2 regions of the Kitasatospora saccharophila genome follow, and region 1 is predicted to be linked to the other one. Evidence: riboswitches for the same ligand, from Rfam matches in the RefSeq annotation. Region 1 holds a riboswitch; the other holds the start of a gene.
What was found. A riboswitch is a leader RNA that binds a small molecule or an ion and turns the genes downstream of it on or off. The one in region 1 is predicted to bind glycine.
Positions count from the first base shown of each region.

Region 1 (7,308 bases):
GGACGTCCAGCCCCAGTGGTTGCCCTGGCTGACGGCGATCAGCAGGGCGGAGAGCCAGCCGGCCAGGGTGAGCGCGCCGAGCGGGTCGGCGCCGCCCTCCTTGTCGGTGACCGGGTCGGCGGGCACCCGCAGGACGACCAGGGCGACGGCGACCAGGCCGAAGACCAGGCCCATCCAGAAGATCGACTTGTAGCTCCAGTGCTCCAGCAGCAGGCCGGTGGCGACCAGGCCGAGGCCGGAGCCGACGCCCATCGAGGCGGAGATCGCGGCGACGCCGCCGGTGACCCTGTGCCGGGGCAGCTCGTCGCGGACGATGCTGATCGCCAGCGGCAGCACGCCGCCGCCCGCGCCCTGCAGCACCCGGGCCACCACCAGCCAGGTGAAGGAGTGGGTGCCCACCGCGAGGGCGGAGCCGAGCACCAGGCCGGCCAGCGAGACCAGCAGCATGGGCTTGCGGCCGCGCAGGTCGCCGAAGCGGCCCAGCAGCGGGGTGAGGACCGCGGCGGACAGCAGGTTGGCGGTCATCAGCCAGGTGACGCTGGAGCCCGAGACGTTCAGCTCGCGGGCCAGGCCCGGCAGGATCGGGACGACCGCGGTCTGCACCACGCTGAACGCCAGCATGGCCAGGATCAGGGCGGGCAGGACCCGGGCGCTGGTGGGCTCGCTGGCCGTGGGGGCGGGCTGTGGTGCCTCACTCACGGGGACTCCTCCGACAGGTTGCTTCAGACAGGCGATAGTGCATGAACTGAAGTAACGATGTCGGGAGATGCTTCAGCATGTCAAATATCGATTGGTGAAGTTTTGGCAAAGCGCCCGGCCCCGGCCCGCCGGAGCGGACCGGGGCCGGGGCCGGGCGACCGGGGCGCCGTCAGGAACGCAGCGGCTCCGGACGGGTGTGCTCCGGGCCGCCGTTCGCGGCGGCCTGCTGGGCCCGGGCCGCCGTCGGCGACTGCGGCTGCGCGTTCCACGGCTGGCGCTGCTGCGGCGCCTCGCCGTCCCCGCCCGCACCGGAGGTCGCGTCGTGCACCTCCACCTGCTCGCGGCGCAGCTCCTCGCGGACCACCTCCTCCTCGGTGTACCGCTCCACCACCAGGCGCACCCGCTCGATCGGCGCCAGGTACTTGCGCACCACCGGGCGCTCCTCGTGCAGGGTGACCTCCTCGACCGCCTCGGCGATCTCCTGCTCGCTCAGCGCCGCCCGCTCCGCGTCCGACACCGGGATCCGCTCCACCCGCACCCGCTCGCGCACCACCGGCACCCGGCGCTCCACCTGCTCGGTGGTCACGTACTTGCGCAGCCGGGTGGTGCCCACCTCGTGCCACTCGGTGCTGATGTCGATCCGCTCCTCGCGGCAGGTGATCTCCACCGGCGCGGTCGGCTCCACCGCCGCCCGGCCCTCGGGCTGGGCCTGGTGGGGTTGCGACTGCGACTGGGACTGTTGGGCGTCCTGCCGGGTCGGCGCGGGCGCCGCCTTCGCCGTCGTGAAGGCGGCCGGGGCGGGGGCGGCGGTGGCAGCGGCGGCGGCCGGATCCGCGGCGGCGGGCGCGGGCGCGGGCGCGGGGGCCGGGGCCGGGGCGGGTGAGGGGGAGGAGGCGAGGGTGCCGAAATCGCGGTCCACCGCGGGCTCCTGGCGCTGGTGCTCCTTCGCCCCCGCTCCGGCCGCTCCGGCCGCTCCGGCCTCCGCCGCCTTCGCCGCCGGGGCCGCGGGCTCCGAGCCGGCGTCGCCGCCGGTGTCCAGCCCGTAGTAGCGGTACAGCTGCAACTCCTGGGCGGGCGAGAGGTGCTGGCCCACGCCGAAGTCCGGGGACTCCTTGATCAGCGACTTGTCGTACGGGACGCGCAACTCGTCGCCCGCGAACTCGCTGGTGGTCAGCGGGACGAAGGCGTCCCGGCCGAAGATCCCCGTGCGGACGGCCGCCCACTCCGGCTCGCCGGTGGCGTCGTCCAGGTACACCTCGTCGACCGTGCCGATCTTGTCACCGTTCCGGTCGACCGCCTTGTGCCCGATCAGGTCGCGCGGATCGATATCGGTCTGCACGCTGTCCTCCAGTCCTGCCGCTCCTCAGGGATGTCCGGGAGGCGGTCGGAGGAGCCTGCCGGGCCGCCACTTCACACCAAACGTCACGTAACGGACGGCGGCACTCCGGACACCGCCGTCCGGGGCAGATCACAGGGCCGCACCGGTGATCCCCGAGGCCCGCGCTGGTAACCTCGGAGGCGACCGCCGAGCCCGCTCGGGAGAGTCCCGACCCCGCCGGACAGGGGGGTGCGGGACGCCGAAGGAGCAACCCCTCCCCGGAATCTCTCAGGCATCCGTACCGAGCGAGAACAGGTCACTCTGGAAAGCAGGGCAGGACCGTCGGCACCGGAGCCGGCCGTCCCCGCCCTCGCCGACGGTGCAAGCCGTCCGGGCCCCGGCCCGGACGCGTGAAGCTCTCAGGTACCGATGACAGAGGGGGAGGCTGACGGGTTCGCCCGCGCGCCCGGCTTCCACGGCAGTCGGTCGGCGTGCGTACCACCGCCGGTCCGCGACCAGGAGGCCCGACCCCCATGAACGCCCAGCCGACGCTCAGCGACCTTGAGCAGGCCAGCCCCTTCGAGCACCGCCACATCGGCCCCGACAGCGACGCCCAGCAGAAGATGCTGGCCCAGGTCGGCTACGCCTCCCTGGACGAGCTGTCCGACGCCGCCGTCCCCGACGCCATCCGCAGCCTCACCGCGCTCGGCCTGCCCGCCGGCCGCAGCGAGGCCCAGGTGCTCGCCGAACTGCGCGAGCTGGCCGGCCGCAACCAGGTCCTCACCTCGATGATCGGCCTCGGCTACTACGGCACCTTCACCCCGCCGGTCATCCTGCGCAACGTGCTGGAGAACCCGGCCTGGTACACCGCCTACACCCCGTACCAGCCCGAGATCTCGCAGGGCCGCCTGGAGGCGCTGCTCAACTTCCAGACCGCGGTCGCCGACCTGACCGGCCTGGACACCTCCGGCTCCTCGCTGCTCGACGAGGGCACCGCCGCCGCCGAGGCGATGGCCCTGGCCCGGCGCGTCACCAAGAACAAGCCCGGCGTCTTCCTGGTCGACGCGGACACCCTGCCGCAGACCGTCGCCGTGATCGAGACCCGCGCCGAACCGACCGGCGTCGAGGTCGTCACCGCCGACCTCTCGAACGGCATCCCCGCCGAGATCGCCGAGCGCGGCGTCTTCGGCGTGCTGCTCCAGTACCCGGGCGCCTCCGGCGCGGTGCGGGAGATCAAGCCCGTCATCGACCAGGCCCACGGGCTCGGCGCCGTCGTCGCCGTCGCCGCCGACCTGCTCGCCCTCACCCTGCTGCGCTCGCCCGGCGAGCTCGGCGCCGACATCGCCTGCGGCACCTCGCAGCGCTTCGGCGTCCCGATGGGCTTCGGCGGCCCGCACGCCGGCTACCTCGCCGTCCGCGCCGAGTACGCCCGCAACCTGCCCGGCCGCCTGGTCGGGGTCTCGGTCGACGCCGACGGCAACCGCGCCTACCGGCTCGCCCTGCAGACCCGCGAGCAGCACATCCGCCGCGAGAAGGCCACCTCCAACATCTGCACCGCCCAGGTGCTGCTCGCCGTGATGGCCTCCATGTACGCCGTCTACCACGGCCCCGACGGCCTCGCCGACATCGCCCGCCGCACCCACCGCTACGCCGCCGCGCTCGCCGCCGGCCTGCGCGCGGGCGGCGTCGAACTCGCCCACGACGCCTTCTTCGACACCGTCACCGCGGTCGTCCCCGGCCGGGCCGACCAGGTCGTGGCCGCGGCGCTGGCCGGCGGCGTCAACGTCCACAAGGTCGACGGCGACCGGGTCTCGGTCTCCTGCGACGAGACCACCACCCGCGAGCACCTGGCGGCCGTGTTCGCCGCGTTCGGGGTCACGGCGGAGATCGCCGAGGACGCGGACGCGCTGCCCGCCGAGCTGCTGCGCGAGGACGAGTACCTCACCCACCCGGTCTTCCACAGCCACCGCTCCGAGACCGCCATGCTGCGCTACCTTCGCCGGCTCTCCGACCGCGACTACGCGCTCGACCGCGGCATGATCCCGCTGGGCTCCTGCACCATGAAGCTCAACGCGACCACCGAGATGGAGCCGATCACCTGGCCCGAGTTCGGGCAGCTGCACCCGTTCGCCCCGGTCGAGCAGGCCGAGGGCTACCTGACGCTGATCCGCGGGCTGGAGCAGCAGCTGGTGGAGGTCACCGGCTACGACGCGGTGTCGATCCAGCCGAACGCGGGCTCGCAGGGCGAGCTGGCCGGCCTGCTGGCCGTCCGGGCGTACCACCGGGCCAACGGCGACACCCAGCGCGACGTCTGCCTGATCCCGTCCTCCGCGCACGGCACCAACGCGGCCTCGGCGGCGATGGCCGGCATGCGGGTCGTCGTGGTCAAGACGCTCACCGACGGCGACGTGGACGTCGAGGACCTGAAGGCCAAGATCGAGCAGCACCGCGAGCAGCTGGCCGTGCTGATGGTCACCTACCCGTCCACCCACGGCGTGTTCGAGACCGAGATCACCCGGATCTGCGAACTCGTCCACGAGGCCGGCGGCCAGGTGTACGTCGACGGCGCCAACCTCAACGCGCTGGTCGGCCTCGCCAAGCCCGGCAAGTTCGGGGCGGACGTCTCGCACCTCAACCTGCACAAGACCTTCTGCATCCCGCACGGCGGCGGCGGCCCCGGCGTCGGCCCGGTCGCGGTGCGCTCGCACCTCGCGCCGTACCTGCCCAACCACCCGCTGCAGGCCGAGGCCGGCCCCGCGACCGGCGTCGGGCCGATCTCGGCCGCGCCCTGGGGCTCGGCGGCGATCCTGCCGATCTCCTGGTCGTACGTCCGCCTGATGGGCGGCGAGGGCCTCAAGCGCGCCACCCAGGTGGCCGTGCTCAACGCCAACTACATCGCCAAGCGGCTGGCCCCGCACTACCCCGTGCTCTACACCGGCCCCGGCGGGCTGGTCGCGCACGAGTGCATCATCGACCTGCGGCCGCTCAGCAAGGAGACCGGCGTCAGCGTCGACGACATCGCCAAGCGGCTCATCGACTACGGCTTCCACGCGCCGACCATGTCGTTCCCGGTCGCCGGGACGCTGATGATCGAGCCGACCGAGTCCGAGGACCTGCACGAGATCGACCGCTTCTGCGAGGCGATGATCGCGATCCGCGGCGAGATCGAGAAGGTCGGCGCGGGCGAGTGGGCGGCGGACGACAACCCGCTGCGCAACGCCCCGCACACCGCGGCGATGCTGGCCGGCGAGTGGGCGCACCCGTACACCCGCGAGGAGGCGGTCTTCCCGGCGGGCGTCAACCCGGCGGACAAGTACTGGCCGGCGGTGCGGCGCATCGACGGCGCGTACGGCGACCGGAACCTGGTCTGCTCCTGCCCGCCGCTGGACGAGTACGACGCGTAGCCGCGCAGCGGAAGCCGCCCGCCGAGGGGAGTTCTCTCGGTCGGGCGGCTTCCGCGTGTGCCCTGCCGCCGCGCGCAGTTCCCCGCGCCCCTGGCGGGGCGGGGGAGGCACGCCTTCGGCGGGAGAGGGGGAGGGGACGGAGAAGCCGCCCGACCGGGGGGAGTTCTCTCGGGGAGGGCGGCTTCCGTGGTGCGCGGTTCCTCGCGCCCCGGTGGGGCGGAGCGTCAGGAGTAGACCGGGCCGGTGAACTTCTCGCCGGGGCCGGAGCCGGGGGCGTCGGGGATGAGGGAGGCCTCGCGGAAGGCGAGCTGGAGGGAGCGGAGGCCGTCGCGGAGGGGGGCGGCGTGGAAGTTGGAGATCTCGGGGGCTCCGGCGGTGACCAGGCCGGCCAGGGCGGTGATCAGCTTGCGGGCCTCGTCGAGGTCCTTGTCGGCCTCGCCGCCCTCGGCGAGGCCGCACTTGACGGCGGCGGCGCTCATCAGGTGGACGGCGACGGTGGTGATCACCTCGACGGCGGGGACCTCGGCGATGTCGCGGGTCAGGTCGTCGAAGCCGAGGGCCTGCTCGGACTCGTGCGCGTGGTCGGGCTGGCTGGTCAAGGTGTCACTCCGAGGGGCTGGGGCGAAAGCGCGGTACGGAAGGAGCGTACAAGGCGGGCGGGAGGGGGCCGGTGGCGCCGGTCGGGCGGGCCGGAGGGCGCGGAATACCGGTCGGCCCGGAAACGCTGGTATGATTCGAGACTGACCGGCCAGGGGACCCTTTCGGGTTGCCCGGCCAGCAAGTGGAGGCTCCACCCAGGAGGCCCGAGAGGGCAACCGCGACAGTCTCCCACCCGCGCGGCCGAAGGGCCGACGGGTCCGGTCCGCGATGAGCGCCCGCGAGGGACTGTTCGTCGGCAGTGGTGCCCGCGAGGGTACCCCGGAACGTGTGGAGCCCCGCCTGTACCGTGCGGGGCTTTTTTCGTGCGCTCGGTGCCCTCGACGGGCAGCGGAGCATGAATGAAGCCCCGCCCAGTGGTCGAAACCACTACGTGCGACCGCCGCCCGACGGTCGCATCGGAAAAGGTGCAACCGAGGAGGCCCCATCAGCACCGAGCCCCGCATCAACGACCGGATCCGCGTCCCCGAGGTGCGACTCGTCGGTCCCAGCGGCGAGCAGGTCGGCATCGTCCCGCTCGCGAAGGCGCTGGAGCTTGCCCAGGAGTACGACCTGGACCTGGTCGAGGTCGCCGCCACGGCGCGCCCGCCGGTGTGCAAGCTCATGGACTACGGCAAGTTCAAGTACGAGTCGGCCATGAAGGCCCGTGAGGCGCGCAAGAACCAGGCGCACACGGTCATCAAGGAGATGAAGCTCCGGCCGAAGATCGACCCGCACGACTATGACACCAAGAAGGGTCACGTCGTCCGGTTCCTCAAGCAGGGCGACAAGGTCAAGATCACGATCATGTTCCGCGGTCGTGAGCAGTCCCGCCCCGAGCTGGGCTTCCGACTGCTGCAGCGGCTCGCGGACGACGTCCAGGACCTGGGCTTCGTGGAGTCCGCTCCGAAGCAGGACGGCCGAAACATGATCATGGTTCTCGGCCCGCACAAGAAGAAGACCGAGGCCATGGCCGAGGCCCGCGCCGCCGCCGACGCCCGCAAGGCGGAGCGGCTGGGTCGCGGACCGGCCGCGGACCAGGCGGATGACGTCGACGACGTCGAGGACATCGACGGCGCCGAGGACGAGGCGGCCGAGGTCGAGGAGACCGACGCCGCCGAGACCGAGGCCGCCGAGGCCGCCGAGGTCGAGCAGCCCGCCGAGGCCGCCCAGGACGCCTGAGCCCCAGGGCTCGGGTGACCGGGGGCCGAGGCACCCGGTTCCGGGGCGTCCCGCCCTGGAGACGAGATC
Region 1 is NZ_BAAANS010000040.1:65,388-72,695, reverse strand. Features, by position in the region: gene ABD345_RS26530 (MFS transporter) at 1-699, opposite strand, end outside; gene ABD345_RS26525 (PRC and DUF2382 domain-containing protein) at 869-2,038, opposite strand; glycine riboswitch at 2,226-2,331, shown strand; glycine riboswitch at 2,334-2,460, shown strand; gene gcvP (aminomethyl-transferring glycine dehydrogenase) at 2,551-5,421, shown strand; gene ABD345_RS26515 (DUF1844 domain-containing protein) at 5,646-6,020, opposite strand; gene infC (translation initiation factor IF-3) at 6,505-7,239, shown strand.

Region 2 (7,308 bases), on a different contig from region 1:
CGACCAGGCCGGCGAAGTGCGCCATGTCGACCATCAGCAGGGCGCCGACCTCGTCCGCGACCCGGCGGAACTCGGCGAAGTCCAACTGGCGGGGGTAGGCGGACCAGCCGGCGATGATCAGCTTGGGCTGGTGCTCCTTGGCGAGGCGCTCGACCTCGGCCATGTCGACCTGGCCGGTCTTCTCGTCCACGTGGTAGGCCACCACGTTGTAGAGCTTGCCGGAGAAGTTGATCTTCATGCCGTGGGTCAGGTGACCGCCGTGGGCCAGGTTCAGGCCCAGGATGGTGTCGCCCGGCTGGATCAGCGCGAACATCGCCGCGGCGTTCGCCTGCGCGCCGGAGTGCGGCTGCACGTTGGCGTGCTCGGCGCCGAACAGCTCCTTGATCCGGTCGATGGCGATCTGCTCGACCACGTCGACGTGCTCGCAGCCGCCGTAGTAGCGGCGGCCGGGGTAGCCCTCGGCGTACTTGTTGGTGAGCACCGAGCCCTGGGCCTCCATGACCGCCACCGGGGCGAAGTTCTCGGAGGCGATCATTTCCAGGGTGGTCTGCTGGCGGTGCAGCTCGGCGTCGACCGCGGCGGCGATCTCCGGGTCGAGCGCGTGGAGGGACTGGTTGAGGACCGTCATGAGGGGGTCTCCCGGTCAGGCGCCGGTGAAGGCGGTGTAGCCGTCGGCGTCGAGCAGCTCGTCGGTCGCCTCGACCCGGACCTTGAACAGCCAACCGCCCGCGAAGGGCTCCGAGTTGACCAGGGCCGGCTCGTCGATGACGGCCTGGTTGACCTCGGTGACCTCGCCGGTGGCGGGGGAGTAGAGGTCGCTGACCGACTTGGTGGACTCAAGCTCGCCACAGGTCTCACCCGCGGTGACGGTGTCACCCACCGCCGGGAGCTGGACGTAGACGATGTCGCCGAGGGCGTCGGCCGCGTGCGCGGTGATGCCGACCGTCGACACCCCGTCCACGGCGGCGGTCAGCCACTCGTGCTCCTTGGTGTACTGCAGGTGCGTGGGGTTGCTCATGGCGTCATTCTCCAGGATCGCGGGAGGGGAGGGCGCGGCCGTCCGCTGTGCGGACGAACCGGAAGAGGACTTCCAGGGGTCAGCGGCGCGGGGTCAGCGGGCGCGCTTGTAGAACGGCAGGGCGACGACCTCGACCGGCTCGGCCCTGCCCCGGACGTCCACCGCGACGGCGGTGCCCGGCTCGGCGTGCGCGGCGTCCACGTACGCGATGGCGATCGGCTTGCCCAGGGTCGGGGACGGCGCGCCGGAGGTGATCCGGCCGATCGCGGCGCCCTCGGCGTCCACCACCGCGTACTCGGCGCGCGGGACGCGCTTGCCCTCGGAGACCAGGCCGACCAGCTTGCGCGGGGGGGCGCTCTCGGCCGCGGCGGCGGCCTCCTCCAGGGCCTTGCGGCCGACGAAGGCGCCGCCGTTGGTGGTCTTGTCGAAGCGCACCACCCGGCCCAGGCCGGCGTCGAACGGGGTCAGGTCGGTGGACAGCTCGTGCCCGTACAGCGGCATGCCCGCCTCCAGGCGCAGCGTGTCGCGGCAGGACAGGCCGCACGGGACCAGGCCCTCGGCGGTGCCGGCCTCGGTCAGCGCCGTCCACAGGTGCGCGGCGTCGGCGGGGGCGCAGAACACCTCGAAGCCGTCCTCGCCGGTGTAGCCGGTGCGGGCCAGCCAGACCCGGCGGTCGGCCACGGTGGCCGGCAGCAGGGCGTAGTACTTGAGGCCGGGCAGGTCGGCGTCGGTCAGCTTGGCCAGGATGCCGTTCGCCTCCGGGCCCTGGACGGCGAGCAGCGCGTAGGCGTCCCGGTCGTCGCGGACGGTGGCGTCGAAGCCGGCCGCGCGCTCGGTCAGCGCGTCCAGCACCACCTGGGCGTTGGAGGCGTTGGCGACCACCAGGTACTCGTCCTCGGCGGTGCGGTAGACGATCAGGTCGTCCAGGATGCCGCCGTCCTCGCGGCAGATCATCGTGTAGCGGGCGCGCAGCACGCCGAGCGCGGAGATGAAGCCGACCAGGGCGTGGTCCAGCAGCTCGCCGGCCTGCGGGCCGGAGACGGTGATCTCGCCCATGTGCGAGAGGTCGAACAGGCCCGCCCGGGTGCGGACGGCGAGGTGCTCCTCGCGCTCGCTGCCGTAGCGCAGCGGCATGTCCCAGCCGGCGAAGTCGGTCATGGTGGCGCCGAGCGAGCGGTGCAGCGCGTCGAGCGCGGTCAGGCGGAGGGACACGACAGGACTCCCGGGATCTGGAAACGGGCAGGCTGGGGCGAATCTCCCCATCTGTCGTCGAACCTGAGAGCTTCACCGCCTTCCAACAGGATGGCGGCTTGCACCGTGGGTGGGCGCACGGCGCGGCCGTGTCCACTTTCCAGATCTGCCTCGCCCGGGCGGTAGGGGTGCCTGAGAGATTCCGGGGAGGACTTGCTCCTTCGGCGCCGGTCGCGGCCCAGCGGGCCGTTCCGGCTCTCCCGCGCGGGTTCGAGCGGCCGGTATGAAGTTTGACTTCGAGCGGGCCCATCATGGCACGCCCGGGGCCGCGCGCGGGAGAGGGGTCCGATCACCGGCGCACCCGGGCACCGCGCCGGTGCGCCGGGCCGCCGCACCGGTGCGCCCCCGCGCGCCGCTAACCTGATCGCAACTGCTGACGTGGAGGGGCGACATGGGGTTCCCGCTGGGTGGGGTGCCGGAGGGCGGGGCCTGGCCGGCCAACGAGCTGGAGCGGGTGCTGACGGCCGCGCTCGGCGACCCCGGGGCGACGCCCCGGGTGATCGAGGTGCTGGCCCGCAGCCAGGTGTGGATCCCGCTGCCGTCCGGCACCGCGCCGGACGCCGAGGCGCTGGACCTGCCGACGCTGGAGCTGGCCGGCGCCCCCTACGTGCCGGTGTACTCCTCGCAGGAGCAGTACCTCCGGCACTGCCCGGGCATCCCGTTCGCGATCGCCCCGATGTGGGAGTTCGCCCGCGGGCTGCCGCTGGGCATCGGCATCGCGGTCAACCCGGAGGCGCCGGTGGGCATCCCGGTGCCGCCGGAGGGCGTGGGCGAGCTGCGGCGCGGGCCGCGCGGCGAGGAGTGGGAGGCGCAGGGCGTCACCGAGGGTGCCCGGGTGGCGCTCAAGGAGCCCGAGCCGCACCAGGAGCCGTTCGCCTTCCTGGCCGCCGCGACCGGCGAACTCATGGGCCTGCCGGGCGTGTTGACGGCCCGTCGGGCGCTGGCCCGGGTGGAGGGCGAGCCGACCCTGCTGTACGTCGGCGTGCAGCTGGACCCGGCGGCCCCCGCCGACCCGGCCGAGGTGAACACCGCGCTCGGCCGGGCGCTCGGAACCGCGCCGCCGAGCTGGGGCGTCCACCTGGTGCTGCTCGACCTGGTCGCGGATCCGGTGGTGGACTGGCTGCTGGGGCGGGTACAGCCCTTCTACGTGCGTCCGTGACCGCTGCCGGTCCGCCGGCCCGGTCGGCCGCGCGCGGTACGGCGGCATGACGACCGTCGGGTGCGCCCCATAGGGTTGCCCCGGCACACCGGAGCACGGTGGCGAGCGGACGAGAGAGTAGGGCGGCGACGTGACGGGAGCAGCCGGCGACCCGGGGGCGGTCGAGCACGCCCTCGCAGCGGTCGCACCGGAGCGCTGGGAGGCGTACGAGGGCCTGCTGCGCGCCCTGGCCGGCGGGCAGGTCTGGATGCTGCTGTGGCACGGCAGCCCCGGCAGTCCGGACGCCCAGTACGGGAACATGGACATCGGCGGCCACGGCTACGCGCCCTGCGCGACCTCCCCGGCCCAGCTCGCGGCCAGCGGCTGGACGCGGGCCCACGAGGTGGTCTCCGGGCCGGAGATCGCCGCCTCGCTGTACCGGTCGCGCTGGGGCCTGTGGCTCGACCCGCACCGCCCCGGCGGCGGCGTCGGCGTGCCCTGGGCCGACCTGCGGCGGATCGCGCTCGGCCTGGACCGGATGCCCGCCGGGCCGCTGCGGATCTCCGAACCCCCGGGCCTGGCCGCGCAGTTCTTCGCCGTGCTGGAGCAACAGGCGGGCGAGGTGCGGCCGTTGCGCTCGCTGCGCCGGGCCTGGGTCCAACCCGTGCTGGGCGAGGCGTACTTGGCGATCGGGCTCGACCTGTACGACACCTCGCCGCCGGCCGTGGAGGCGGCCCGGGCGCTGGTGCAGCGGGCCGCCGCGCAGGCGCCCGAGGGGCCCGGCGTGTCCACCGTGATGATGGCCGACGAGTTCGACCCGGTGGCGATGTGGATGTGGGCCAACGCCCGCCCGTTCTTCGACCGGCAGGGCCCTGCGCAGGCCCACCCGACCGGCTTCGGTTACGCAGCGCAACCGCCGGCCGGGCCCACCCAGGGGTGGCCGCAGGCCCCCTGGCCGGGCTACCCGGGCCGTTGAACCTACCCTGACGCTCTACCCGAAAACCCCCGCCCCGGTCTTTTCTCCGGTCGGCGGGGGTTTTTTGCCAGCTTTTGCCAGCTCATGATCTACGCGCGAAACCCCTTGTGCCACCTGGCGTTTTCCCGTCAGTGGCGGGGTACCGCCAGTGCTCCTCTTGACGGACACGTAACAGCTGTGTGAAGAGCGATATGCGACCCGGACGATCTTGCATGCCAACAGATCACAGTTAGGCATCCTTCGTGATCGAGGTCTTCCGCCCGACGCTCCCCATGACGGAGAGTGCTGCGCAATGCGGAGCGCGGCGCCTTCGACCGGAGGCGGGCGCGCCACCGCCGGCACCAGAACCGCCCGGGGCACCGCCCCGCACGGGCACCCGGCAAGCCTGCTGTCCCGGCTCCACCCGTTCGTGTCGTCCGCACCACCCGCACCACGCACTGCCTGCTCACCACGCACTGCCTGCTCACCACGCACTGCCTGCTCACCACGCACCGCCTGCTCTTCACGCACCGCACCGCACCGCAGCACGCACCGCAGTCCGCAGCACCGCCCCCCGCGCACGGCACCGTCGGCCCACCACGGCCCGGCGGTGTCCGGGGCACCCGCACACCCGCAGCACGGCACGCCGGCACCACCGCACCTGCCCCAGGCAACTCCGCACCGCACGCGACTCCGTAGACCGGCCACCGCCGGCGAGGGGGACGGAACGACTCATGACCACACCCATCGACACCTCCGGCCCGGCGGCCGGCGAGCAGCCCGACGCTGCGTCAACTCCGGCTCCGGCCAAGCAGATCGAAGGCCGCTCGCCGGGGCGCATCGCCTGGAGCCGGCTCAAGCGCGACAAGGTCGCGCTGGCCGGCGGCGCCGTCGTGGTCCTGCTGGTGCTGGCGGCGGTCCTCGCCCCGGTGCTCACCGCACTGTTCGGGCACCCGGTCGACGAGCCGCACCCGGACCAGATCGACCCGGACCTGCAGATCCCCAAGGGCGCGTTCGGCGGCATCAGCAGCGAGTTCCTGCTGGGCGTCGACACCCCGTTCGGCCGCGACGTGTTCTCCCGGGTCCTCTACGGCGCGCAGATCTCGCTGCTGGTGGCGCTCGGCGCGGCCGTGCTGTCGGTCACCATCGGCGTGGTGATGGGCGTCATGGCCGGCTACTTCGGCGGCTGGGTCGACTCGGTGATCAGCCGGATCATGGACGTCCTGCTGGCCTTCCCGCAGCTGCTGTTCAGCATCGCGCTGGTCTCGGTGATGCCCACCTCCGCCTTCGGCATCCCGGACAAGTGGCTGCGCGTCGCCGTCCTGGCCGTGGTGATCGGCTTCTTCGGCTGGCCCTACATCGGACGCATCGTCCGCGGCCAGGCCATGTCGCTGCGCGAACGGGAGTTCGTGGACGCCGCCCGCAGCCTCGGCGCCGGCCGCGCCCACATCCTGTTCCGCGAACTGCTGCCCAACCTGGTGGCGCCGATCCTGGTCTACGCGACCCTGATCATCCCCACCAACATCCTGAACGAGGCGGCGCTCAGCTTCCTCGGGGCCGGCGTCCGGCCGCCCACCCCGTCCTGGGGGCAGATGCTCTCGGACGCGGTCAAGATCTACCAGGCCGATCCCATGTACATGGTGATCCCCGGTCTCGCCATCTTCATCACCGTGCTCGCCTTCAACCTCTTCGGTGACGGCTTGCGTGACGCTCTCGACCCCAAGGGCAACTGAGCCCGCAACTCTGGAGGTTCCCCGACCCATGAAGCGAAACAGGACGCTCGCCGCGGCCGCCCTGGTGGCGGCCCTCGCCCTCACCACCGCGGCCTGCGGCGGCAAGGGCAGCTCCGGAGGCGACAACGCCGGTGCCAAGAAGGGCGGTGCTGCGGGCTTCAACGCCGCCGTCGACAAGGTGGTGAACCCGTCCGAGAAGAAGGGCGGCACCCTCAACCTGTGGAGCAGCACCGACGTCGACTCGCTCGACCCCGGTCGCGCGTACTACGCCTCGGTGTGGAACTACGAGCGCTTCTACACCCGCACCCTGCTGGCCTACGACGGCAAGCCCGGCAAGGCGGGCCTGGAGCTGGTGCCCGACCTGGCCGCCGCCAAGCCCGAGATCTCCGCCGACGGCAAGACCTACACCTTCAAGCTGAAGCCCGGCCTGAAGTTCGAGGACGGCTCGGTCATCACCTCGAAGGACATCAAGTACGGCATCGAGCGGATCTTCGCCCAGGACGTGGTCTCCGGCGGCCCGACCTACCTGATCAACGAGCTGGACCAGGGCCAGGGCTACAAGGGCCCCTACACCGACAGCGACCCGGACAAGCTCGGCCTCAAGTCGGTGCAGACCCCGGACGACACCACCATCGTCTTCACCCTGGCCAAGCCGAACTCGACCTTCCCGTACCTGCTGGCGATGGGCTCCGCCGCCCCCGTCCCGCAGAAGGGCGACACCGGCACCAAGTACGGCGACAAGCCGGTCTCCTCCGGCCCGTACAAGTTCAAGACGGTCGAGCCGGGCAAGGGCTACGAGCTGGTCCGCAACGAGAACTGGGACCCGGCCTCCGACCCGTTCCGCAAGGCGCTGCCGGACGTCGTCAAGCTGACCATCACCACCAACGCCGACGACATGGACTCCCGCCTGCTGGCCAACACCGCCGACCTCGACTGGGGGCAGACCGGCCTGTCGCAGGCCGCCCAGGTCAAGGTGCTGCAGGACCCGTCGCTCAAGGCCAACACCGACGACCCGTACAACGGCTTCATCCGGTACGTCTCGATCGCCCCGTCGGTCGCCCCGTTCGACAACGTCCACTGCCGCAACGCGGTCCTCTACGCGGCCGACACCACCGCCCTGCAGACCGCCCGCGGCGGCTCGGTGGCCGGCTCGGTGTACGGCTCGATGCTGCCCCCGAACATCCTCGGCTCCGACGACTACGACCCGTTCGGC
Region 2 is NZ_BAAANS010000021.1:46,427-53,734, reverse strand. Features, by position in the region: gene ABD345_RS17065 (serine hydroxymethyltransferase) at 1-628, opposite strand, end outside; gene gcvH (glycine cleavage system protein GcvH) at 644-1,018, opposite strand; gene gcvT (glycine cleavage system aminomethyltransferase GcvT) at 1,112-2,281, opposite strand; glycine riboswitch at 2,272-2,379, opposite strand; glycine riboswitch at 2,380-2,482, opposite strand; gene ABD345_RS17050 (enhanced serine sensitivity protein SseB) at 2,661-3,428, shown strand; gene ABD345_RS17045 (enhanced serine sensitivity protein SseB C-terminal domain-containing protein) at 3,559-4,383, shown strand; gene ABD345_RS17040 (ABC transporter permease) at 5,097-6,095, shown strand; gene ABD345_RS17035 (ABC transporter substrate-binding protein) at 6,124-7,308, shown strand, end outside.
Region 2: another riboswitch for glycine. It lies ahead of gcvT (glycine cleavage system aminomethyltransferase GcvT); the one in region 1 lies ahead of gcvP (aminomethyl-transferring glycine dehydrogenase).